3 regions of the Parabacteroides sp. KHUB-02 genome follow, and region 3 is predicted to be linked to each of the others. Evidence: riboswitches for the same ligand, from Rfam matches in the RefSeq annotation. Region 3 holds a riboswitch; each other region holds the start of a gene.
The links. Region 3 has a riboswitch for cobalamin ahead of ACYIA1_RS18180 (TonB-dependent receptor plug domain-containing protein). Riboswitches for the same ligand answer to the same signal wherever they lie in the genome.

Region 1 (8,184 bases), 2.7 Mb from region 3:
ATTCAATACAGAGTTTGTCTTCCCATTGAAAGCGTTTACGGCTCCCATCAACATATTATCCGATATATTTTCCAAATGCCCACGGAAACGTAACCATGGACCGGCCATCGAGATATGATCCGTCGTACATTTACCTTCAGCCTTGATAAGAAGGGGCATATTCGTGAAATCCTCTCCGGTCCAAGGAGCGAAAGGCTTTAATACCTGTAGGCGATTGGATTCCGGATCGATGTTCACCACTACGTTCTTACCCGTAGGTGCCAGATAGCCGTTATCCTTTACCTCGAAACCTTTCGGCGGAAAATCCGTGCCTTTCGGTTCTTTCAGTTTCACAACCTTACCATCCTCTGTCTTCAAGGTATCGGTCAAAGGATTGAAACATAGATCACCTGCGATGGTCAAGGCCAGTGTCAGTTCCGGAGAAGCGACAAAAGCATGTGTATTCGGATTACCGTCCGCACGTTTAGCGAAGTTACGATTAAATGAAGTAACGATCGAATTCTTACGGGTATTATCATCCGTATGACGTTTCCATTGTCCGATACAAGGACCACAGGCATTCGCCATAATGGTTGCGCCAATCCGTTCAAAATCACCGATAATACCATCTCTTTCCGCCGTATAACGGATTTGCTCGGAACCCGGGTTGATGATCAAGGGTGCCGCTACCGGTATTTTATCCTCATAAGCTTGGCGAGCAATGGATGCCGCACGGCTTAGATCTTGATAAGAAGAGTTGGTACAGGAACCGATTAATCCCACCTCCATCTTTCGGGGATAGCCATTCGCTTTTACTTTTGCGGCAAACTCCGAGATAGGCGTAGCTGCATCCGGCGTGAACGGACCATTGATATGCGGCTCCAATTCGGAAAGGTTAATAACGATTACACGATCGTAAAACTTATCTGGCTCGGCACGAACGTCCATATCCGCTTCCAGATATTCACCGATAGCTTCGGCCCAGCTCGCTACCTCGTCACGTCCCGTGGCACGAAGATATTGAGCCATTGTATTATCGAATGGGAATAAGGAAGTAGTCGCTCCTACCTCGGCACCCATATTACAGATCGTAGCTTTTCCGGTCGCTGAGATTGAGGCGGTGCCCGGACCGAAATATTCGATGATAGCGTTCGTTCCACCTTTTACGGTTAAGATGCCCGCTAGCTTAAGAATCACGTCCTTCGGCGAGGCCCAACCATTCAAACTACCAGTTAACTTAACACCAATTAGTTTCGGCATCTTCAGTTCCCATTCCATTCCGGTCATGACATCCACGGCGTCGGCTCCTCCTACTCCGATAGCGACCATTCCAAGTCCTCCGGCATTCGGGGTATGTGAATCAGTTCCTACCATCATACCGCCGGGAAACGCATAATTTTCCAATACCACTTGATGGATAATGCCTGCTCCGGGTTTCCAAAAACCGATTCCATATTTATCGGAGACCGATTTCAAGAAATCATAGACCTCGCTATTGCTTTTGGTAGCCGTATCGATATCCGTCTTGGCTCCCATATTCGCTTGGATCAAATGGTCGCAATGCACGGTAGCCGGTACTGCGGATTTTTCTTTTCCGGCGTTCATGAATTGTAAAAGCGCCATCTGAGCGGTGGCATCTTGCATAGCCACACGGTCGGGACGGAAATTCACATAATCCTCACCTCTTTTGAAAAGGCGAGTCGAGCTTTCATCGTATAGATGCGCATATAAGATTTTCTCGGCCAAGGTCATCGGGCGACCACCGATACGTTCGCGGGCTGTGTCCACTCTTCTGGGGAAATTCGCATAGAAATTTCTAAGCATGTCAATGTCGTACACCATATTCATATTCGTTTTTTATTGTAAGCCTTTTCGCAAATATATTTATCTATAACCAGCTAAAATGTAATAAATAAGACATCTGCCAATGAGTCTTTGTTTTTATTATCAACAAATATATAATATAATGAAATACAATTTGTTCGATAATTTCTATGAGGTTATAGAGGTTATTTATAATCTCCCGGATAACTTAGAAAAACGGGCTAATCGCACGTTTATTAATAAAACGTACCATTAGCCCGTTTTGTTCAAGCCTTGGAGCTGTTTTTTCTACTTATCGAGACTTTCTTTCCATCTTTGGGCATAACTATGCAAAATAGATGCGATACCCTCTCCGATCCGGACATAATCTTCCCGTTTAAGGTTAGCTAAAGATGCGCGGATAGACCACTCGGGAGCATCAAAACCTCCTCCGTTCAGTAAAACCAAGGAAGTTTCCTGTGCCAGACGGAAAACGACATCCAGAGGTTCGTAATTCTTTTTTAGATATTCCACGAAATCATCCCCATAGAATTTCTTAGCCCAGACAAGCATATCGATCTCACTATAATATCCCGCACGCAAAGGGTCGTCTAATAAGGTGAATCCGGTGCTTTCCCACAATGTGTGTAAACGCTCGTGGATCATATCCTGCATCCTTTTCTTATAGGTATTTTCCGCATCTAATAGAGCGAAAGACGCAAACAGAGACATTTGTGTTTGCTGTGGCAAGGAAAGACCGGCCGTATGATTCAAGGCTACTTGACGGCTATCGGCTACCATACGATCAATAAAGCGGATATCCTCGGGATGTAAGGATAGACTGCTATATCGTTTTTTTAGAAGCTCCTGTTTATCTCTTGGCAATTCACGGATCATCCGGTCGTAAATATTATCTTGATGTAAAGCGATTACCGCCAATCTCCATCCGGTTGCCCCGAAATATTTGGAGAAAGAGTAGACACATAACGTATTCTTTGGTAATTCGGCCATCATCGAGCGAAAATGCGGAATAAATGTCGCATACACATCATCCGTAATAATCATGAGGTTGGGATTGTCGTTCCGTACGATCTCAACGATCCTATTCATCAATGCTTTTGTCAATCCGTATGAAGGCGGGTTGCTCGGGTTTGTTATGAAAGCGGCTTTCACGCTAGGATCTTTCAGGACATCTAAATCTTTTTCTTGATATTGCCACGTGTGATAGCCGTCTTTTGTCATCTTCAAGGCTTTTATCTCTATGACATTAAAAAGATAACGAGCCTGTTCCGGAATCTCTATATAAGGAGTGAATACCGGAGCGAAGAGAACGATCTTGTCTCCCTTATTCAACAAGAAATTCTGCTGCAAGGAATCGAAGATATAACACATGGCGGCAGTTCCGCCCTCGGTAGCGAAAAGGTCGAATATTCCCTCAGGGGGCTGGTTATCACATAATTCTTGGTCTAAATAATCCCGCACGAGCATTTCCGTATATTTCAAGATACGATCGGGAACCGGATATTGATCACCAATGACACCTTCCGCCCATTCGTATACAAGCTCATTCTCATCTACACCTTTTTCCGTGACCAGATATTCATAGGTACCCTTCAATAAAGTAGCGCCGGGAGATTGCGCATGTTTCTTTAGAAACTGTACGAAGCGAGACGCGATCCTTTTGCGGTTGGGAACCCCTGCGGCTCCGGCCATCTCATCTGCCAATTCGGTTTCCCGCTGGCATTCCTCCAAGGCGAACTGCCCTAATAGGAAGAATGCCTCCCGTGGAACCGTACTGATCCAGTTTGGATTTCCCCTTCCTGCGTTCAGCATGATGTGCGTACTTTTACGAGCGCTCTCATCCGCTAACTCTATCAAGATGTTCTTTAGCTCGAAAGGGCTAATCTCCGACATCTTTTTCTCATATTCTCTCGTGATCTGTATTTTCTTCTTTTCCATACATTATATATATTACATGATTAGTACGATAACGACACCCCAGATAATTAATAAAGTATTACCTACCGCATAGGTAACGGTATAGCCCAAGGCTGGAGTCTCACTTCCTACGGCATCTTCCACCGCTCCTAATGCGGCAGTTGTCGTACGTGAACCCGCCGTACAACCTAAAGTAATAGCCGGGTGGAACTTAAAAACGTAACGTCCCATCAGAATACCGATGATAAGCGGGATAGATGTCGCTAAAGCACCGATAATAAATAAACTTATACCGACTTCCTTCAATCCGGTCACGAAACTGGGACCCGCCGTGATACCGACTACGGCGATAAACATATTCAATCCCAAATTATTTAATATCCAGACGGAAGGCTCCGGAATACGCCCGAAGGTCGGATGCTTAGAACGAAGCCATCCAAAGACGAGCCCGGCTATCAAAGCACCTCCACTCGTACTTAGGCTAATCGGGACACCCCCGAAATGAATCGCGAGCGAACCTAAAATTCCCCCTAAGAAAATACCGATACCCACGAAAATCAAATCGGTCTGATTGGTTGGGCGATCGGGATATCCTAAAGCCGTCGCCGCTTTATTTACCTCTGATTTCATGCCTACCAATTCCAGCATATCACCGGAATCTATCACCGTAGCGGCCAAGACCGGGATATTGATACCCGCACGCCTTACGGACTTGATGCTAACACCATGCATGAACGATTGATTGCGTAAATAGCAGATCTTTTTCCCCACGTATTCCTTATGGATCACTAGTACGGGTAACGTCTCTGCCGGAAAATCAAGCAATTCAATGTCATTGACCTCGTCGCCAATCCAGTTCTCCTCTCCGATCACGAATTCCCGGCGACCGCTTAGAACAACCTCATTTCCGGTATGTAAAACCAAATCCGGTTTAACATCGGTTACTACATTATTAATACGGACACGCTCCACGAACAAATGCCGTCCCAATTGGTCTAAATATACCTCCAACTGCTTTACGCTTTTGCCATCCTTGAACCATTCATTACTAATCTTATAGGCCCGGAAAGTTACCGGACGGGCGGCTGGCATAAAGCCCGGTTGCTCGCTCTCGTCGTTATTTCCCATTTTAGCCTCTAGCTCTTTACACGCTTTTTTCACGTAGTCGAGTCCTCCTAAAAGACGTGGCCCGATATCACTCACTAACCATGCGGATCCTGCCGTACCGAAAATATAAGTTACCGCATAGGCCACGGGCATTACATTTACCATAGCGCTTTTATCCGTATCGCTAATATTCATCTGTCCGATCGTATCTTCGGCAACTCCTAATACTGCCGACATCGTCTGGGAGCCCGCCAATAATCCTGCGGCCTCGCCTGCGTTATATCCCATAAGTTTCGCTAACAAAAAAGGAGCGATCAAACAAAATATACACATGACGGCGGCGAAAAGCATTTGAGGAAGACCTTCCTTTTTCAATCCCCGGAAGAACTGTGGCCCAACGCTATATCCTACAGCGAAGAGGAACATCAAGAAAAAGACGGACTTTAACGGTCCGCTTATATCGATTTTTAATTGCCCGATCAATACACCGACCAATAATACGCTGGTAACCGTTCCCAGCGTGAACTTCTTTATCTTAAACTTGCCAATCCAGAAACCGAGAGCTAAGGTTATGAAAATAGCTAGCTCCGGATAATGTTGAAGTAAATTAGTTATCCATTCCATATCTATTTATTTGATGTTAAACAAAAAAGATGCTATTGAAACAGGGATTCTTTGAAAGATGTTGTTACTTTTCGGGATTATTTATATAAATTTGCGACCGCTTAGGTGATAGAGTTTGTCTACCGACAACTCTATAAAAGGGAATCCGGTTAGAATCCGGAACAGTGCCCGCTACTGTGAAGCTCTTGAAAAGGAAAGCGTTCTGCTATGCCACTGTCTTAAGAAAGATGGGAAGGTTGCTTTCCGAGCCAGTCAGGAAACCTGCCAAGCGAAGTAATGATTAATTCCTCCCGGGGTTAGGAGTAATTAAGAGGATAGAAATATCACCTATATCTAAAAGATGTTGGAGACAGAATAATACGTTGTCTCCGTGGGATTGATATGTAATCTAATTATTAATATATTCATATGATGAGGAAACACTTACTATCTTTCTTCCTGCTGGTCATCAGCCTAGTTTGTCGTGCGCACGATGGCGAGAATTTTGTAGCATCCGATTTATTCGCCTCTTTACAACCGGGCGATAAGGCCGCTTTATTGATGGTACATTTTGGAACAACCCATGATGATACCCGTGCCTTGACAATCGACGCGATCAATCAAAAAGCGAAAGAAGCTTTCAAAGATGTTGAGTTGCGTGAGGCATGGACTTCTCGCATTGTAATGCGCCGCTTAAAAGCTCGTGGCGTAGAGAAACTGAACCCGATCGAGGCCTTGGAAAAATTAAAGACTGATGGTTATACACATGTCTTGATCCAATCCACGAATATAATCGAAGGTATCGAGATGGAATCCTTACGTAAGGATGTTGCCACCATGAAATCTTCTTTCAAGGAGATTCGTATCGGTAATCCTTTATTGTATACACCGGAGGATTATGAGGCGGTAATCGTCGCTATCACAAAAAATGGGGCGAAAGAAGGCGCTACTTTATTGGTAGGCCATGGCACTTATACTCCGGCGACGGCTCAATATGCCATGTTGGATTATATGTTGAAGGAGAAGGGATTCAAGGATTATTCCGTAGGAACCATCGAGGGCTATCCTACTTTTGATACGATGGTAGCCCAAGTAAAGGCCAATGGAACGAAGAAAGTCTTGTTGATGCCATTTATGTTTGTCGCCGGAGACCATGCGAAAAACGATATCGCCGGTGATTGGAAAGAGGAACTGGAAAAGAAAGGCTACGAGGTAAGCGTATTTATGGAAGGTCTGGGACAGAATCCGGATATTCAGAAGATCTTCATCGAACATGCCCGTTTCATGGCTAAACATAAGATGATCGATATCGTTGATAAGAAGAAAGCTTATGCGGTAGAGAAGGACTAAAAAAGTTCTCCAAATCTATGTTTTATTCCTTTCGGAAGAAAAAGTAATTCCTTCCGAAAGAAACTAAATTTTCATTCGAAGGAAAATGGAATTTCTTTCGAAAGGGATTTCACATGCATACAATAAACAGTTATAATGCTAAATATATGAAAAGAGTTTTGACAATCTTACCGTTGACAGCCTTATGTATCAGTACGATGCAGGCACAACACAAGAATGAGTACACGAATTTCGCCGATACGACATTCAATATTCAAGAAGTCGTAGCGACCGCCGCACGCAAGCCACGTCCACAAATCACGAAGTTGGACGTACCTATGAAATATCTTCCTATTTCAATTAATAGCATTACGGCGAGTAGTTTGGAGTTGCGAGGTATCCGTAATATCCAAGATGCGGTACGCTTTATGCCGGGCGTACGATTCCAGACATCTTATGGCGCATTTCAACAATTGTCGATCCGTGGTTTCGATCATTCTATCATGATGATAGACGGTATCCGCGATGAACGTTCGGCAATAAACAACTCTTATCCCGTACCCGATCTATCCTGTATCGAGTCTATTGAATTATTAAAGGGACCGGCTTCTGTACTTTACGGACATTCAGCCGTAGGTGGAACCTTGAATATCGTTCGTAAATCCCCGTCAGAGAAACAGAGCGTTAATGCTCGATTGGCCTACGGTAGTTACGAGAATAAAGAGGCGACACTTGGCATGGGCGGTAAATTGGTCGGTCCGGTCAATTATTACGCCAATGTCAACTTTTCCGATCAAGAGGGCTGGCGTGATAATGGCAACCGTCGCTTTTCCGGTTATCTGGCATTGCAAGCTAAAATGACGGAACGTGACATATTAGATGTTCGCGGAGGTTTTAACCGCGACTTCTATGGGACGGAGATCGGTCTTCCCGATTTAATGGCAAATGATGTATATAATGTGCAAACAGGACAGTTATATCTCCATAAAAATGAGATGCTACCGGGACTTGACCGTGAGGCTCGCTACAATAACGAGTCCGACTTTATGAAGAATCACGCATGGAACGTATCGACGCAATACACACATACTTTTTGGAACGGCGCGAAACTAACAGATCGCCTTTCTTACAATAACGACGATATCAACTATTTTGGGACGGAAGCCCTCGACTATCTCGAAAGTGATGATCCGATCTATGATCATTATTATATGAAAAACGGCCAGAAAAAATATATCTGTTTGGACAGTGTATATCTTTCTTTCCCGCTTCGCTTCTCCCATATAGCCAAGACGGTAGCCAATACGCTCGAGCTAAGCGGTAAATTCAGGACGGGTGAGATAAAGCATACGTATATGGGAGGTTACTCTTTCGTCGCCTTGAATCGTACCAGCTATTCGGGCTATAATTTAGGAGATGATGTTC
Region 2 (8,184 bases), 2.9 Mb from region 3:
ACCGGATCTCCCAAATCTCCGCTTTCCAAGGTCTGCCATAAAAGTTCCACGGAAGTGATACCCCCCTCCGTGTCAGCCCACCCTTTCAGTGTGGAATTCTCTTGATCCGCCGTCCCATCGACCGTATATTTATAGGGATCGAAACAAAAGGCGCCTCCCGGAACAATCATGAAACAGTTGGCCGTGGGAACCAAGTTATTGTTATTCTCGGAAGCCCCGATCGGATTCACGATGGTAATACGTTTGTCATCCACCGGAAGCTCCGAGTGTGACATCTTAATCCCGTAAACATAGTTCGTATTGTCGTACAGATTGAAATCATGACTTGAACTTCCTCCCAAATAGACACGGTAACTCAATTTTTTCTTGATATTCACAGGATCTTGTGATACCAGCGTAATGTAAACACTACCTTTCGGAGCGTTCACTTTCGTGCGATAATAGAGGGACGTGGCATTCGGGCTTTCGCCTCGTAGCACACTGGGGATCCAGCAAGTATAGCTGCCCGACTCCTCTACATCGGGAACCTGCAAGGTAGAGTATTGATCCAGTAAAGAGGGATATGTCGCCTTGTCCTCCGGATGACGCAATAATCGGTAATTGGCAGGTATGGATTGAAGCATAACTTGTTTCAAGACATATCCCGTGTTTTTCGAGACGTTTTCCCATGTGATCGTCAGCCGGGAAGTCAAACGGCGTAATAAGACGCGGATATCCTGTCCCTCCGGGTTCTGTATCCTATACGTCTCGCCCTCCTTCACTATACAGACATGAGGGAGAAGCAAGAGATAGGGCATCACTTTTATTTGATCCTTTGTCGTTATCGAGTTTATTACCGAAGAATCCAGCATCATGTCCTGAATATCCGACAGCCTCTTGCCCTTAAGGGACTCAATCGTGTTTTTCGAGCCATTATATCCACGGGCGACGATCAGCAATTGGCATTCGGTCTCGGGGGTTGACAGTGTCGCAAGATCTACCAAAGGCACGGTGAAGGATTCCCCTATGGATTTATTACCCAGGTTTTGCGTGCTGTTATTGATGCAATTTCCCGCCCGGTCGTATTGCCAGATCTCCAAACCATATAACTTATCGGGTTTGGCCGTAGCCAAGGGATCTTCAGGAACCGTTATAGCCTTCGTGCCCATGTTTTGACCGGAGAACAGACGCACATCAAAGCCAAAGCCTTCATTAGCCTCCGTGTGGATAGATCTCGTACTCAATGCCGCCGCATCTTCCCAGTCTGCCAATCCCACGCATAGCGATACCTCCACCGTCTTGCCCTCACCCGTAGACGGGCAGGGTGAATCGAGACGATCCTCACAACTTGACATTCCTAACACCCATACTATTGACATCATCATCAATACTGCTTTTTGTAATTTTACACCCATTTCCTCCATACCTGCACGTGCTTTTTCACTACTACATTTCACATTTTTTTGCTTGAATCACGTTGTCTCTTTCTTACGCAGAAAGAGACAACAGGAGGATAAACGCTCCTATCCGCTGTTTTTCAATCCCTTGGAAATGTTAATAGGACAAGGCACGTCACGCTTGACGGCTCGCTATTGTTTGTCTTTTTTAATTTTGATAAAAGATTTAAGCACTCTCCTTGCCTTTATCAGCAATTTGAGCTACTTTTACACCCGAAAACGGATATTTACCCGTCATTCTGAAAGTTGTCTCTTTCTGCGTAAGAAAGAGACATTTTTTTTCTCCCTACTTCTTTATTCTCAATCACTTCTATTTTTCGATTCATTTTACATTATCGTTTTTTTTACCGTTTGTCTCTTTACATCTCACTACTCATTTAACATTTAGGACTTACTGTCCGGAAAGGCACGCACGAGCTAGCACGATTCCCGACGGAAGAACCGTGTAAAGATCCATACATGCAAACTTCATATTGTTACATGACGTTGAATTAAATGTCTAATTGTTTCGATTTTGTCTATATTCATTAGGTGTAACCCCAACCATTTTCTTGAACCAACACCTGTACGTAGAAGTGACAGGAATGGTGGAATTAAAGTTGTATGTATCTTTCAAGCAATTACAGGAAAGCCGACGAAGCTAGCTTACTTTAAAACAATGGATTTGAATGGAAAAAATTCATAACTATGAATGAAGAAAAACATAGTTATGAATTGAAAATTTCATAGTTATGATTTTTCAGTATCAAAATAGGCAAGTAATTCTTCTATCGTTTGGGTGATATAGGTACCGCCGGAAGTCTCATGGATGATAAAGTGGGTGGTCTTTAAATCGCCAGTCTCAATCCAGATATTCGATTCCACTTCCCGATTCGCCAAAATTCCGTTTCGCTGGAGTGCTTTACGCACCATAGCGTATTTCTGGCCATGTCCAACGAGGCGGATCTGTCGGGAGAATTGATTATCTATACGGAATAATCCGGTATCCTTATCGAAAACAATCCCTTTCCGGGCGAAGAAATTGCTTAGATGACCACTCAATGCCAAATCCTCGGGGGTACCGGTAGAGATACCATTCGCTTTGTCCATTAACCAGATCTTATCCGATATCTGGAGAGCCAGCTCCAAATCGTGAGTGGACATAAATATCGTCTTATTCGTTTTCCGGGTTAGATGATGGAGTAATTGCATAATCTCTACCTTGCTGGGAAAATCAAGGAATGCGGTAGGTTCATCCAAGTAAATAACCGGAGTCTCCTGAGCGAGCGCCTTAGCGATCATCACTTTCTGGCGTTCTCCATCCGATAAGGTATGGACCATGCGGGATGCTAGTTCCTCAATGCGGACAAGGGCGATGGATTCTTCCACGATCCGCTTATCATCCTTGCTCAACTTGCCCCAGAAGCCGGTATACGGGCTACGTCCCATCCCGACCAATTCCCGTACCAACATATTCCGGATCTCACATTTATCGGTCAGCACGACACCGATCGTGGTGCTCAATTCCTTATCGGAATAAGCATCTATATCTTTTCCTAGGACCAATATTTCCCCATCTAATTTAGGTTGGAAAGCCGATAACGTGCGCAATAAAGTAGACTTCCCCACCCCGTTAGCACCCAGCAAACAGGTTAATTCACCACTATAGATCGTAGAGTGTATACCTTTAGCTACCAGCTTTGTACTACTCTTAGAATGGTAACCGATCGAAAGTCCGTTAATATGAATCGTATCTTGTTTCATCTTACTCGTTCAATTCATTCTTTCGTTTTCTAAATAATACCGAAGCCACTACAGGAGCACCTACTAAAGCGGTTACCGAGTTGACAGGTAACGCTCCCTCGAACCCCGGCATACGGGCGATCAAATTACAGATCAACGCCAACGCCGCACCTGCGAATAAGACCGCAGGCATTAAAATCCGATGGTCGGAAGTTTGAAATATGGCCCGGCATAAATGCGGAACGGCTAGCCCCAAGAAGATAATAGGTCCGCAATAAGCCGTGACAATCGCCGTAAGGACCCCGGCCGAGGTGATAACCAACAAACGGGCCCGCTTGATATTAAGTCCCAAATTGCGTGCGTAGCTATCCCCAAGAAGCATCAAGTTCATGGTCTTGATAAGCAGGAACGAGAGAGGGATCAAGATTGTCATAAGAATCACGAACAACGTCATCTGATTACCGGAAACACGGGCGAAACTACCCAATCCCCAAATCACGTATGCACGGATATCCTCCTCGACGCTAAAGAATTTAAGTACACCGATCACGGCGTTTGCCACGTAACCGATCATCACACCGATAATCAACAACGTGACATTTCCTTTTACCTTTTGGGAAACATACACGATCAGCGCCATCACGGATAAGGAACCGATCACGGCCGCTATCGATAAGGCGATCTCCCCCATAAAACCAAGTTTACTCAAGGCAACGCCCCCTAAACTACCGCTTAACAACACCACAAAAGCGACACCCATGCTCGCTCCCGAACTGATACCTAAGACCGAAGGTCCGGCCAATGGATTACGGAAAACGGTTTGCATCTGTAAGCCGCTGATGGATAAGCCTGCTCCCGCTACCAACGCTGTCAATGCCTGTGGTAGTCGGGATTTCCAGATAATATTCTGCCATGTAATAGGCTCATTTCCTGAATTCCAGATAATATGCCAAACCGATTGAAGAGGAATAGAGACTGACCCCAACACCAAATTCAAAAAGATTAGAACAAAAATAGCCGTGACAATCGCCAGCATCCATAGGGTATTTGAATGTCTCATCAGTGTTCCTTATTTAAGTCGAGAATAATAGACCGGCTCATGATCCGGTAATAAATCCGGATGAAAGATATGAAGCAAATCCGCTAGGACGATCTCCGGTTCTGTCGGCATACTCTCATAAAACGGCGTGTTCTTCATATTACAATAGATAATCCCTTTCTCCCGGAACGCACGGAAATCCGCATAACGAGGATCTTGCTCTTTCAATGCCTCATAGCTAAACGTTCCCGGGAAACTATTCACGATACGCCAGTAATCAGCATCGTCCGCTTGGTTATAGACCGTCTCGAAGTCTAATGTAACACCACCGGATCGCTCATCGTCTTTCAAGAAATAATCAGCGCCGGCATCCTTGAAAAGCTGTGCCAAGAAACTCTTTCCTCCTACGGCATACCAGTTTCCACCCCGTAACTCGCCACTAAAAACGATCGGACGTTTTTTAACCTTGCCATCCGCCGTAAGTTCCTTTAATTCATTATACCTCTTCTCAATGGCGGCAAAACGCTCATTGCCCTCTTTCTCTACCCCTAACAACAAGCCTATGAACTTGATCCATTCAGCTTGTCCCAATGGCGTAGTCTCCTTATAACCCAAATGGGGAATCAAGGGGATACCCACGTCTTTCAGCGTCTCATAGCCTCCCCGCTTGAATGGCGATACAAGGATCAAATCAGGATTCATACTCATGATAACCTCGTTATCGAAATTTCCCTCTATACCGATCTTTGCGGTTTTACCTTCTTTCAGGCGTTCGTTCATCTCTTTATTGAACAAATGCCGTGTACTGGTAATCCCAACGACCTTATCCAAAGCACCCAATTTAATAAAATTCGATAATTGCAGGGAAGTCATACAGATAACGCTTCGGATGGGAAGCTCTATCATCGTATAATCAACGGGAATCCCCGTGGGTTTCGAACCTCTTTTTACGAACGCATAATGAAACGTGGTGCTTTCCTCGTTTTGAGGATCTTGAATATCAGCCAAGACATATTGATCCGCATAGGTAAGCTTGAATCCTTGGGCGTATAAAGGCTTAACCTGCTCTTGCGAGAATGCGGATTGCTCTACGGAAGCCGTCTTCCCTATTTCTCCTTTTTCACGGATACCTGAAGTACATGATAAAGTCAATACCGATAAAAGCAAGCATCCACCCGCTATAAACTTATTCATAATCCTTGTTTAATTGACAGTTGATCATTGACAGTTACTCTCGTCCTGCTCCACGGGACAGCAACATTTATTTATGAACCGGCAGGTCTTCTGACTTACTTCCATTCTGGACGCCTTCCCGATTACGAAACCAGTGGCCAAGGTATTGTCCGAATGTTTAGAAGTTCACAGCAGCGTGGTCTGTCCGGGATTCTCACCCGGTTCCCTTTTAATCCGCCTCCCGGAAAAAGAGATAAGCGGAGCCTGTTACAGCGACAAAAGTAGTAAGAATATTTGTATACATCCGCAATTTTAAGGACTTTTGCGTTTCAAATAAAAACAGATACACATGAATCATCCTATTCACTTAGTCTCATTAGGTCCCGGTGATCCGGAATTAATTACGCTGAAAGGGCTTAAAACATTACAAAAGGCTGATATTATCTATTGTCCTGCTACACAAGGCAAGCATGGAATCATATCTCGGGCGACGGATATATTGAAAGCTATTGAGGTAGACGAATCCTTGATCCATCCGTTTATTTTGCCAATGAGTAAGGAACGGACAGATGCGTTAAACGCTTATAACGAATTGTTTCTGGATGCCCAAGCTGAATATTTGAAAGGAAAACAAATCGTGATCGTCGCCGAGGGAGACGCTGGTTTTTATTCATCTATACAATATGTATACGATAAATTCGAGGAAGCAGGAATCCCGGTAGATCGAATCGCAGGAATTCCGGCATTTATAGCGGCAGGTGCCTTGGCCGGGATACATATCGTAAAACAAGAGGAGCAAATTAATGTAATCCCCGGGACTGCGTCATTCGATGAACTTTCGGCAAAAATAGAAAATGGAATGATCATCGTCATCATGAAATTACCGGGTTGCCAAGAGGCTATTCATACTTGTATCCGGCAGTATGCGGATAAGGCGGTTTTTCATTATTTCGAGAATGTAGGAACAGGAAAAGAATATTATACTACTGATATCGCCACTATACATTCCAAGGATTTCCCCTATTTCTCCCTACTGATTATCCAACCTCGCTAAAAGAAGAAGGCTGCCCGGAGAGTAACCAAACCCGGACAGCCCATCTTATTACGCTACATGCAATATATGCTTAAGCTGATCGATATGGAAACGAAGTGTATCCATATAAGGTTTCACTGAATTATGGTACATGATCGCTTTTGCGTGCATATCTTCCAACTCGCTTACTTTACGGTTCGCCTCACGCATTTTACAAGCGTTGTAGCGAATACCCGATACATGCCCTTTGATATCCTCGATCGCTTGGTTTCCCCGGTTGAAGATAGACTCTGCTTCTTCCGGAGCGTATACCGTATAGGCTTGGGCAACGTCATCCAGTAATGCCTGTTGATAAGAGCCGGCTATCGGGAGCAATTGATGGATCGCATGATGACATAAAGAATGAACCTCGTTTTGAAGCTTCTTCAATTCTACTTCCCACTTTGATTCACATACTTCATCCAATTGTTTGACTTCCGCTACGACACGGCCGCTAAACAATTCCACTACCATCTTTTCCCATGCTTCTGCTACCCACGATTTAGTAGCAAATGTAACCTGACTAAATCTTACTGTTGACATAACCTTAAATTTACATATTATATTGCTAATGTTATTAATCTCTTATCTATTTCAATTTATCACACTCAAACCATTTTAGCTTTCTTTTTATCGCTGTGACACCACAAAATTAATCAAATTATCATAGATGGATAATTTTAAAGACTATTTTATAATTCTTTAAGAGTGCGACAAGCAAAACGTATGATTTTTGCAAAGTTCACTTTACAAAAAGTTTAATTTCAAGCCTAACAGCTATCACAAAAAGCAAGATCATCGCCATCTTCGCACAAAAATATCAAAATAACACAATCTTATTATTCCATAAAGGGGGAAAACCTTGTTCCGTATCATTTTGTTATTATAATAAATTAGATTTACTTTGTTCAAACTATATAAACTTACATAAAGCACATGAAATCGGACATTGAGATAGCAAGAGAAACAGACTTGCGTAAAATTAAGGAAGTTGCGACAACGTTAGGTATCCCTCGTGAGGAAGTACAAAATTATGGCAGGTATATTGCCAAGGTTCCTATCCATTTGATCGATAAAAAGCAAATGGACCAGCATAATTTAATTTTAGTGACCGCTATCACTCCCACTAAAGCGGGAATCGGAAAGACTACGGTTTCGATCGGTCTGGCTTTAGGGCTGAATAAAATAGGGAAGAAAGCGGTGGTCGCTTTACGTGAGCCGTCTCTTGGCCCGTGTTTCGGCATGAAAGGTGGTGCTGCCGGAGGTGGATATGCCCAAGTGCTTCCTATGGAAAACATCAACTTGCATTTTACAGGGGATTTTCATGCGGTTACTTCCGCCCACAATATGATTACCGCTTTATTGGATAACTATATTTATCAGACTCGCAACACCTGCGAGGGATTGAAGGAGATCAAATGGAAACGGGTTCTTGACGTAAACGACCGTAGCTTACGTAACATCGTATCGGGTCTAGGCGGCTCGGCGAACGGTGTCCCTACCGAGACCGGATTTGACATCACTCCCGCTTCAGAGATCATGGCGATCCTTTGCTTGGCTACGGATATAGAGGATTTGAAACGACGTGTCGGAAATATTTTATTGGGTTATACAAACGAAGATAAGCCTTTCACGGTAAATGATCTTGGCATAGCCGGAGCTATTACCGTATTGCTAAAAGACGCATTACTGCCGAACCTAGTACAAACAACGGAGAATACTCCCGCATTTGTACATGGAGG
Region 3 (8,184 bases):
GGAAAAAGATGTCGTTATTAAGCTGAAAGAAAAGTATGTGAATATCGATCAAGTGGTGGTAACCGGTACCGGTTCGCATCGCCGCATGAGTAATTCCCCTATTCCCGTGAAAGTGCTTACGGGAAAAGACTTGAAAGAGGCGAGCGTAACCAATTTCCAAGATGCGATGACCAAGCTGAATCCGAGTATCGTATTTATGGAAAACGGACAGGGGGCTACGATGAATATGAACGGATTGACAGAGAAATACGTGGTTATCTTGGAAAACGGTAAGCGTTTGGCCGGCGATGATACCTATTCCCGTATCGATATGTCTAACGTAAAACGGGTAGAGATCTTGAACGGGGCCGCTTCCGCTTTGTATGGTAGCGACGCGATCGCCGGCGTTATCAATATCATCACGGATGATTCCCGCAATAAGGTGAACGTGACGAGCAATAGCCGTTATGGTAGCAAGAACCAATTCTTGCAGTCGGTCAACGCGGACGTGAATGTAGGGAAGTTCGGTTCATATACTTCTTATCAATATCAACGGGCCGATGGTTGGCAATTAAATCCCTATACGGAGAGTAAAGGCGAGTTGGTTCCTACCAATAAGCAAGCTTCCGAGGGATTTCACCGGAACGTGATCAACCAACGTTTCACGTACGACGCTACGGATCGTTTGTCTTTTTATGTGCGTGGTACTTTCTTCGGACGTTCCAGCGATCGTCCGATGCCAATGGATAAAGTGAATACGACCAACTATGATATGAGAAAAGAGACGTTCACTTATGGGGCGGGCGCTCAATACATGATTAATAAGAACTCTTATTTGAACGCTGATTATCTGTCGGACAATCATAGTACGTATAAGGATTTCTTTGATGGAAAGAAAAGCGGAGAGAGTGATATGACGAAACGGATTCATTACCATAACTTGAATGTCAAGGGAATCTTTCGTTTGGGCAAATATAATAAGCTTTCGGCTGGTACGGAGTTCATTAAAGAGTTACTGAGTAGCGAGACGGATAACATAGCGGGTAAAAGTATGTACACGACCGCGCTTTATGCTCAAGACGAGATCAATATCAATGAGCATTTCCAAGCGTACGCAGGTTTGCGCTATATTTACCATGAGAATTTTAAGAGTTATGCGACTCCTAACGTGGCTTTGCTGTATAAGGTAGGCGGTTTTAATTTCCGCGGATCGTATGCGGCTGGTTTCCGGACGCCTGAATTGAAGGAGTTGTATACGGAATCGGAGAAGAAAGCGTCCGGAGCGACTCGCCTTACGATCGGTAATCCGGATTTGGACCCGGAGAAGAGCGACAATTTTACGTTGAGCGCTGAATATACGATGCGGTATTTCTCTTTGTCCGTGTCCGCTTTTATGAATAACGTACGTAGCATGATTAACTATAAGATATTGGATACGGCGGAACGGGATGCTTATAACACCGCCCATGGTACGGACTATGATGAGATACAGATGCGTGCGAATATCGATAAAGCGAAGATCAAAGGTATTAACGTAACCTTCAATAGTTATCTGGGAGCGGGCTTTACCTTGAATGGTGGCTATAGTTTCATGGATGGAAAAAACGTATATGAGGATGAGCCTTTGGATAAGACCGTTAAACATAGTGGTACGGTAGCGGCTATGTGGTCTCATACTTGGAATAAGTATAAGCTGAACGTGAATTTTAACGGACGCATCCAAGGGGAACGTTATTCTACTTCTTATGGATACGCGCCGAAATATTCCTTGTGGAACCTCAATACGAGCCATACGTTTAGAGCCGGCGATTTCTTATTGGAACCGGGAGTAGGTATCGAGAACCTTTTTGATTATGTAGACGATCGTCCCTTTAATTACAATTACGCTACATTGACCCCGGGCCGTACCTATTACGTCAGCCTTCTGGTCCGTTTCAAGCAGTAAACTGTCACATGTCAACTATCAACTAATATAATAATGTATAGGGGATTTTTACGATCCATGTTTGTTTGTTCACTCCTGCTTGGGTTCGCCTGTTCGTTATGGGCGAAACCCGGGCGGGAGTTTTACGCTTCCGATATCCGGGAGAGCATGGAAAAGGGAGATAAGTTAGCGATCTTGATGGTACATTTCGGGAGTGCTTACCCAGAAGCTCGTGCCCAAGTACTCGATGTGATGAACAAGCGTGTCAAGGAGGCTTTCCCGGACGTGGAAGTCCGGCAGGCTTATAGCGCCCGTAGCGTAGTGAGTCGGTTGAGGGCGCAAGGTGTTTGGGTTCAGTTGCCGGCGGACGCCTTGGTGGAGTTGCGTGATCAAGGGTTTACCCATGTAATTATCCAACCGACTATCATTATAGAGGGTGTGGAGATGGAAGCGATCCGCAAAGAGGCGGAACAACGGAAAGGTTTGTTTAAGGATTTGCGTGTAGGTAATCCCTTGTTATATGATGATACCGATTATGAGGCGGTGATGAAAGCGGTTTCCTCACCTTCCGGAGTGACTAAAAATGGGGCTAAGTTATTGGTGGCGCACGGAACTTATCATGCCAGTAACTCGGCTTATGCGAAATTGGGGTATATGTTTCAGACCAAAGGAATGAAAGATTATTATGCCGGAACCCGTGAGGGTTTCCCTACGATCGAGGATGTAGGTGAGCAAATGCGCCAAGCCGGTCATAAGAGTGTGCAGTTGATTCCTTTTATGTTCGTACTGATTCGAGGTACGGAAAATACGGTCGCTGATTTCTGGCAGAAGGGGTTACGCCAACAGGGTTTCGATGTGGATATTTATTTAAAGCCTCTAGGTGAGAATCCGGCGATCCGGTCTTTATTTATCGATCACATTCGTTTCGCCATGAAATATAAACGGGCGACGATTTTTGATCGAAAGAAACTATATACACACTGAACAATTGAAAATTGAGAATTGAAAATTAGTGAGTACTTACTGAACCAATTTTCAATTCTCAATTCTCAATTATTTACTGGTAGTCTTCTCCGGTTTCCCAAGCCTCCGCATCATTATATAATGCTTTTAGATGGTTCACCCAGATCTGACGAACAGCGTCGTAATCGCCTAAGCCTATGATCTTACAGTTCTCTAAACTTCCGTTATGGCTTTCTTTCGTGTCAATCTTGAAGCCCATCTTCAAAAGTTTTAGTCTCCAGCAAGCGTCGGCGTTAGGAGCGGCAGCGCTGAAATCATCATCCTCCTCGATACCCCAAAGGTCATTATGCGCATGGTCTCCGGCGATAGACATGAACGGAGCTAAGGAGATCGTGATCTCTTCCGGTTTTAAGTTATGATCCTCGCAGTATTTGGTAAGTTTGGAATAGACACATTCCTCATTAGGTTCGCCTTCTTCCGGCCAGAACAACATATCTCCGTAATCAACGGTACCTACGAATACATTTTTGTTAGCGGCCAAGGCTTGCATAGCCTCTTCTGTTTCCGTGTATTTCGTATTTGCGTTATAGTTTTTATCCGGGTTACCATGTCCCATTAATAAAAGGATGTTCTTGTTATCAGCCAATTTATCACTGTAGTGGCTGTATAGGACTTTCGCTACGGCTTCCACATCATCCTCGTCGTATACCAAACAAGGGCTTTTTACGACTTGAACACTCGGGAAAGACTCGATCATGAATTTCTTCTTCACGTCCGTATTCATCAAGCTTAGGTATTCCTCACCCGGGATGATGTGTAAGGACTGTACCGCTACCTTCTTGTAACCGGCATTTCCTAGAGCTTGTAACCAAAGGTCCGGTTGGTAACGTGCGATACCGGTCTCTGCCTCTACACGATTCACGCAAGTACGGGAGGTAAATGACAAATAGATGTCCGCATCGGGAAATGCGTTCTGGAAATCGGCCAATGTTGCGTCGTAAGTCTTGATAGACTCCTTGAATGTGCTACCGAATGTACACAACAAGATCGCCGTGTCATGTTTCTTACTTGTCTTTACGACTTCTTCCGCCGGGTTTGCGGTATTGTCGTCGTCTCCATCATCACAGGAGGTAAAAACTGCGCTTGAGGCAAATAGACTCGCCGCAAGCAAAAGGTACTTAAATTTGTTCATCGCATTTAACTTTTAAGATTGTTTATAGTTTATGTTTATTCTGAAATTTCACGATAAAGGAGGCGTACCAAGTCCGTCCGGGAGACGTAGTTCCACGATGGCGTCCGAACGGGGTACGATCCACATAATCGAAGATATTATCGATACCGACATTGATATCTAGGTTCCATTTTTTCTTTTTCAATACGTTATGACGGGTATTCAATCGCCATAGCTGATAACTTTTTCCATCACCGTCCGTGATATAAAAGCGGGTGGATTGGTATCGGCCGAACAAGGTGACATCCAATTTATACTTTTTCCACGCATGGTTCCATGCTAGTTTCCAATTGGCATTATGGAATGAGGTTCCGTTGATCGGGGTGTAGAGCATATAATTCGGGTCGGCTGGATCATCCGTATATTGCGCTTTGGCATCCGTATAGCTATAGCCTCCACCAATAGCCAAGGAAGATAGGATTTGATAGGTGAGCGATATATCTCCCCCGAAAGAGCGGGCTTTGGATAAGTTCTTGTGTTGCATGCTGGCCTCGATCTCATCCAATCGGTCTTCGGCGCTTGTCGGGATCTCGGTCAAGGCGATCATGTTCTTGATACGGTTGTAGAATCCTGTTACCGTGATCTGCAGGTTCGACGCATGATATTCTACGCTCGCCGAATAATAATTGGACTTTTGCGGTTTTAAATCCTTATTACCATAATAATGTTTCCACGGGCCGCCGCCGATCTGCGTGATATAATCATCGTGCAACTCCTTTAAGGTAGGAGCCTTAAATCCATTTGAGTATGTGGCTCGGATATTGAAGTCGCCTAGTTTGTACATGGCGGAGACTTTAGGGGTAAACGTAGCCCCGAACTCTTGGTGCACGACGAAGCGCCCACCTACCGTCACATTCAACCGATCCGTCGGATTCCATTCGTCTTGTACATAAGCGGAAGCCGTAAATACGGAGGCTTTCCCGTTCTCGATACGCCGGGGAGATTTCAAATGATCGTATTGATATTCGAGTCCGGCGCTTAGGATATTGTTTTCCCCGAGGTGGAATACGCTTTTGGCTTGTCCTAGGAAACGTTGTTGAGAGGTTTCCAGAATATGTTCCCCCGGATAACGGGTAATACGTAAACCCGTCTCCGGATCGAAGAAGTTCGTGACATCTTTATGATGGTAATTATAGAAATAGCTATAGTTACCATACGTTAGATCTACCGAAAGGAAGTTCTGCCCTCCCAATGCGTATTTAGCTCCTCCGGCTACATCGAAGTTCCGGTAGAATTGATCATAGGTATAATACTTGAATGCGCCGTGCGGACGATAATTCCATTTCTGGTAAAAAGAGCCATCGGCCGAAAGGCTCAGCCGGTCGTTCACTTTGTAGGTTAAGTTCTCCCTTAACGTAAAGTTCGTGGATCGGTTTACGGTTCGTGTCACGGTTCCATCCATTACCTCGTGATGGTCCCATTCTTGGGTCGTATTTCGCCAGCCGTCCGTGTGGGTCGTACTAAGTGAGGTGGTGGAATTCACTCTCTTATGCCCAAAGCCGATTTGTACGCTTTCCAATATATCTCCATATGATCCGACACGAGTCGTATTCGATAGGCTCACTTTATCCCGGTTCTTTTTCGTGATAATATTGATAACACCGGCGATAGCGTCCGAGCCATACAGGGAAGAGGCGGCACCTTTTACGATCTCGATACGTTCGATATTGGCGGGGTTGATAATACTCAAGTCGTTTTGTCCGCCGGTATCTCCGTTGATCCGTTTGCCATTGATAAGGATCAAGATGTAATCGTTACCTAATCCGTTCATCTGGATGCCACTACCCATGTCGCTCGGATTAAAGGTGATGGAAGCGTTCAGCCCTTCCAGAATATCTTGCATACTGCGTCCTTGGTAACTGTCAAGGGCTTTGCCGGTGATTACCTCTGTTTGCACAGGGGCGTCTTTCAGATAGTGTTCGGTACCCGTACCGGTGACCACGATCTCGTTCAATAGCACGGAAAGTTCCTTCGGATCTTTCAATATGCTTTGGGCGCATACGGATTGTACGCATGCCACCAGAATAGCGAATGCTAAAAGCCTCATATAGTGTTTTATTTATACACGAAATAAAACAACAAGCCTCTATCTGGTTATGTCTCAAAAAATAAATTGAATCGTTTTTTGTATGACACATACTTCTATCCTGGAAGCTTGATGTTATTGTAAGACTTTAGCAGGTATTCTGGCTCTCCTCTGGTTAGAAACCTTCCCATTCCAATTCTGGAACAGTGGCTTTTGAACTTCTAACCAACTTAATGAGGATTACAGCTGCAGGAACAGCTCCGGATTCACCCCGGATTCCCTCTCACCAAACTATGTGATAGCTTGATTACTAAAATCGTGGGCAAAGGTAGGTCTTTTTAATTAAATAATACAGACATTGAGAAAATATTTCCATTTTCTTATTTACTTCATGCCTCTCGCTTTATAGATACGCTCCTTAGCCTCATTGATCTTTTGGAGTTTCTCATTGGCGGCCTTGCGGATATCTTCACCAAGGTTGGCTACTTTGTCCGGATGATGTTTGATAGCCATGCGGCGGTAAGCGGCACGCACCTCATCGTCCGTAGCCGTGGGTTCTATCTCTAATACTTTATAGGCGTTATCTAGGGAGTTTTCCTGAAGATTTAACATGGATTCAACTTCCTTTTCAGACATTCCCATCGCTATGGCTACCTCTTTTAAAGCGTTGATCTCGGTGGCGCAAACATTACCGTCGCTCTTAGCGATCTCGGCGAGGAACGCCAGCAGTTGCAGCCGCTCCTCATAACTTAGGTTGTATGCGATCTGGGTTCCGCATTCCCGGATGGTATTCTTGAATCCTATGCTATTCTCTTGCTCCATGCGTTTGGCTTGGTCGAAAAGCTTTAGCAATATCTCTTCACCTTGGCCTACGGCGATCTCGCCGAAGTTCCTTCGGAGGAATTGACGGACATATTCCATCTCGCTGTGCATGATTTTCCCATCGGCACGGATGATATAGGAGGCCATTACCAACATGGAGAAAAGGAAACTGTTACGCTCCCCGGCGTATGGGTCTCTTCGTGTATATTGATCATCGTAATTGGTTCTGCCACCGAAGGGCTGTCCCGTCATGTTTGCCTCTTCCTCAAAGAAAGAGCCTAATATAATACCGGCTAAAGCGCCCAGTGGTCCGAATGCCATAAACCCCAAGACACCGCCTATCCATTTTCCGATACCCATATTCTTCTTTGTTTTATTTGTCGTTAATCAATGGTGCGATATTCGCTATTCTCTAAACGCATCTCCGGCTGTTGCAATTTCTGGTATTCATCATTGTTCAATTTTGATACCGCAAATTCGCTCTATTTCAAAAATATATTCTTTGGGTGTTGTGAACAATACAGCTTCCATTCCAATCGCCTTTGCACCCAACACATTCACCATTCTGTCATCCGTAAACAAACATTCCGACGGTTTAAGGCTATATTTGTCACAAAGGCGAAGATAAATTTCCTTTTCAGGCTTGATGAAATGTTCCTCACACGATATTACCACACCGTCAAGCAACCGGAATATGTCGAATTTCTCCATGACCCGGTAGATTGTGTCGCTCCAGTTCGTCAACCCATATAGTTTGAATCCGGATTGCTTTAATTTTTTTAGAAGTACACGCATACCTTCAATCTCTCCTGTTATCTCTTCAAGATAATTATCTTTGAAAAACGTGAAGGCATCACTATATTCAGGATACCTTTTTATCGCTCCGTCAATCATTTTCTCAAACGGGATTATTCCACGGTCGCACATGTTTATAAATTCCGGATCTGATAGAATCTTGTGAAAACCGATTAGCGACACTTCATCATCCCCGAAATGTCGTTCAAGCAAGGGTTGCAAATCGTGATTTACAAGGACCTTGCCAAAATCAAAAATGAGGTTTTTAATCATTATCTTCGATATTTTTAATTACACGGAAAGGATTGCCGACAGCTATGGAATTGGCAGGAATATCTTTCACGACAACACTGCCTGCTCCGATGACAGAGTTTTGGCCGACAGTCACACCCGGAAGGATTGTAGAGCCGCCTCCTATCCATACACCATCTTCTATAAGGACAG

Region 1: it holds a riboswitch for cobalamin, as region 3 does, so the genes downstream of both, ACYIA1_RS06700 (sirohydrochlorin cobaltochelatase) here and ACYIA1_RS18180 (TonB-dependent receptor plug domain-containing protein) in region 3, are expected to answer to the same signal.
Region 2: it holds a riboswitch for cobalamin, as region 3 does, so the genes downstream of both, ACYIA1_RS06230 (ABC transporter substrate-binding protein) here and ACYIA1_RS18180 (TonB-dependent receptor plug domain-containing protein) in region 3, are expected to answer to the same signal.

What each region holds. Positions count from the first base shown of each region.
Region 1 is NZ_JBWQEV010000001.1:1,544,840-1,553,023, reverse strand. It holds gene ACYIA1_RS06715 (aconitate hydratase) at 1-1,821, opposite strand, end outside; gene ACYIA1_RS06710 (bifunctional aspartate transaminase/aspartate 4-decarboxylase) at 2,092-3,741, opposite strand; gene aspT (aspartate-alanine antiporter) at 3,754-5,451, opposite strand; cobalamin riboswitch at 5,537-5,734, shown strand; gene ACYIA1_RS06700 (sirohydrochlorin cobaltochelatase) at 5,863-6,780, shown strand; gene ACYIA1_RS06695 (TonB-dependent receptor) at 6,927-8,184, shown strand, end outside.
Region 2 is NZ_JBWQEV010000001.1:1,431,536-1,439,719, reverse strand. It holds gene ACYIA1_RS06245 (DUF4906 domain-containing protein) at 1-623, opposite strand, end outside; gene ACYIA1_RS06240 (ABC transporter ATP-binding protein) at 2,166-3,179, opposite strand; gene ACYIA1_RS06235 (iron ABC transporter permease) at 3,181-4,218, opposite strand; gene ACYIA1_RS06230 (ABC transporter substrate-binding protein) at 4,228-5,391, opposite strand; cobalamin riboswitch at 5,455-5,653, opposite strand; gene ACYIA1_RS06225 (precorrin-2 C(20)-methyltransferase) at 5,720-6,424, shown strand; gene ACYIA1_RS06220 (hypothetical protein) at 6,473-6,985, opposite strand; gene ACYIA1_RS06215 (formate--tetrahydrofolate ligase) at 7,379-8,184, shown strand, end outside.
Region 3 is NZ_JBWQEV010000001.1:4,287,235-4,295,418, forward strand. It holds gene ACYIA1_RS18165 (TonB-dependent receptor) at 1-1,924, shown strand, start outside; gene ACYIA1_RS18170 (sirohydrochlorin cobaltochelatase) at 1,958-2,887, shown strand; gene ACYIA1_RS18175 (sirohydrochlorin cobaltochelatase) at 2,961-4,058, opposite strand; gene ACYIA1_RS18180 (TonB-dependent receptor plug domain-containing protein) at 4,081-6,144, opposite strand; cobalamin riboswitch at 6,257-6,453, opposite strand; gene ACYIA1_RS18185 (TerB family tellurite resistance protein) at 6,508-7,305, opposite strand; gene ACYIA1_RS18190 (HAD family hydrolase) at 7,396-8,013, opposite strand; gene ACYIA1_RS18195 (sugar O-acetyltransferase) at 8,006-8,184, opposite strand, start outside.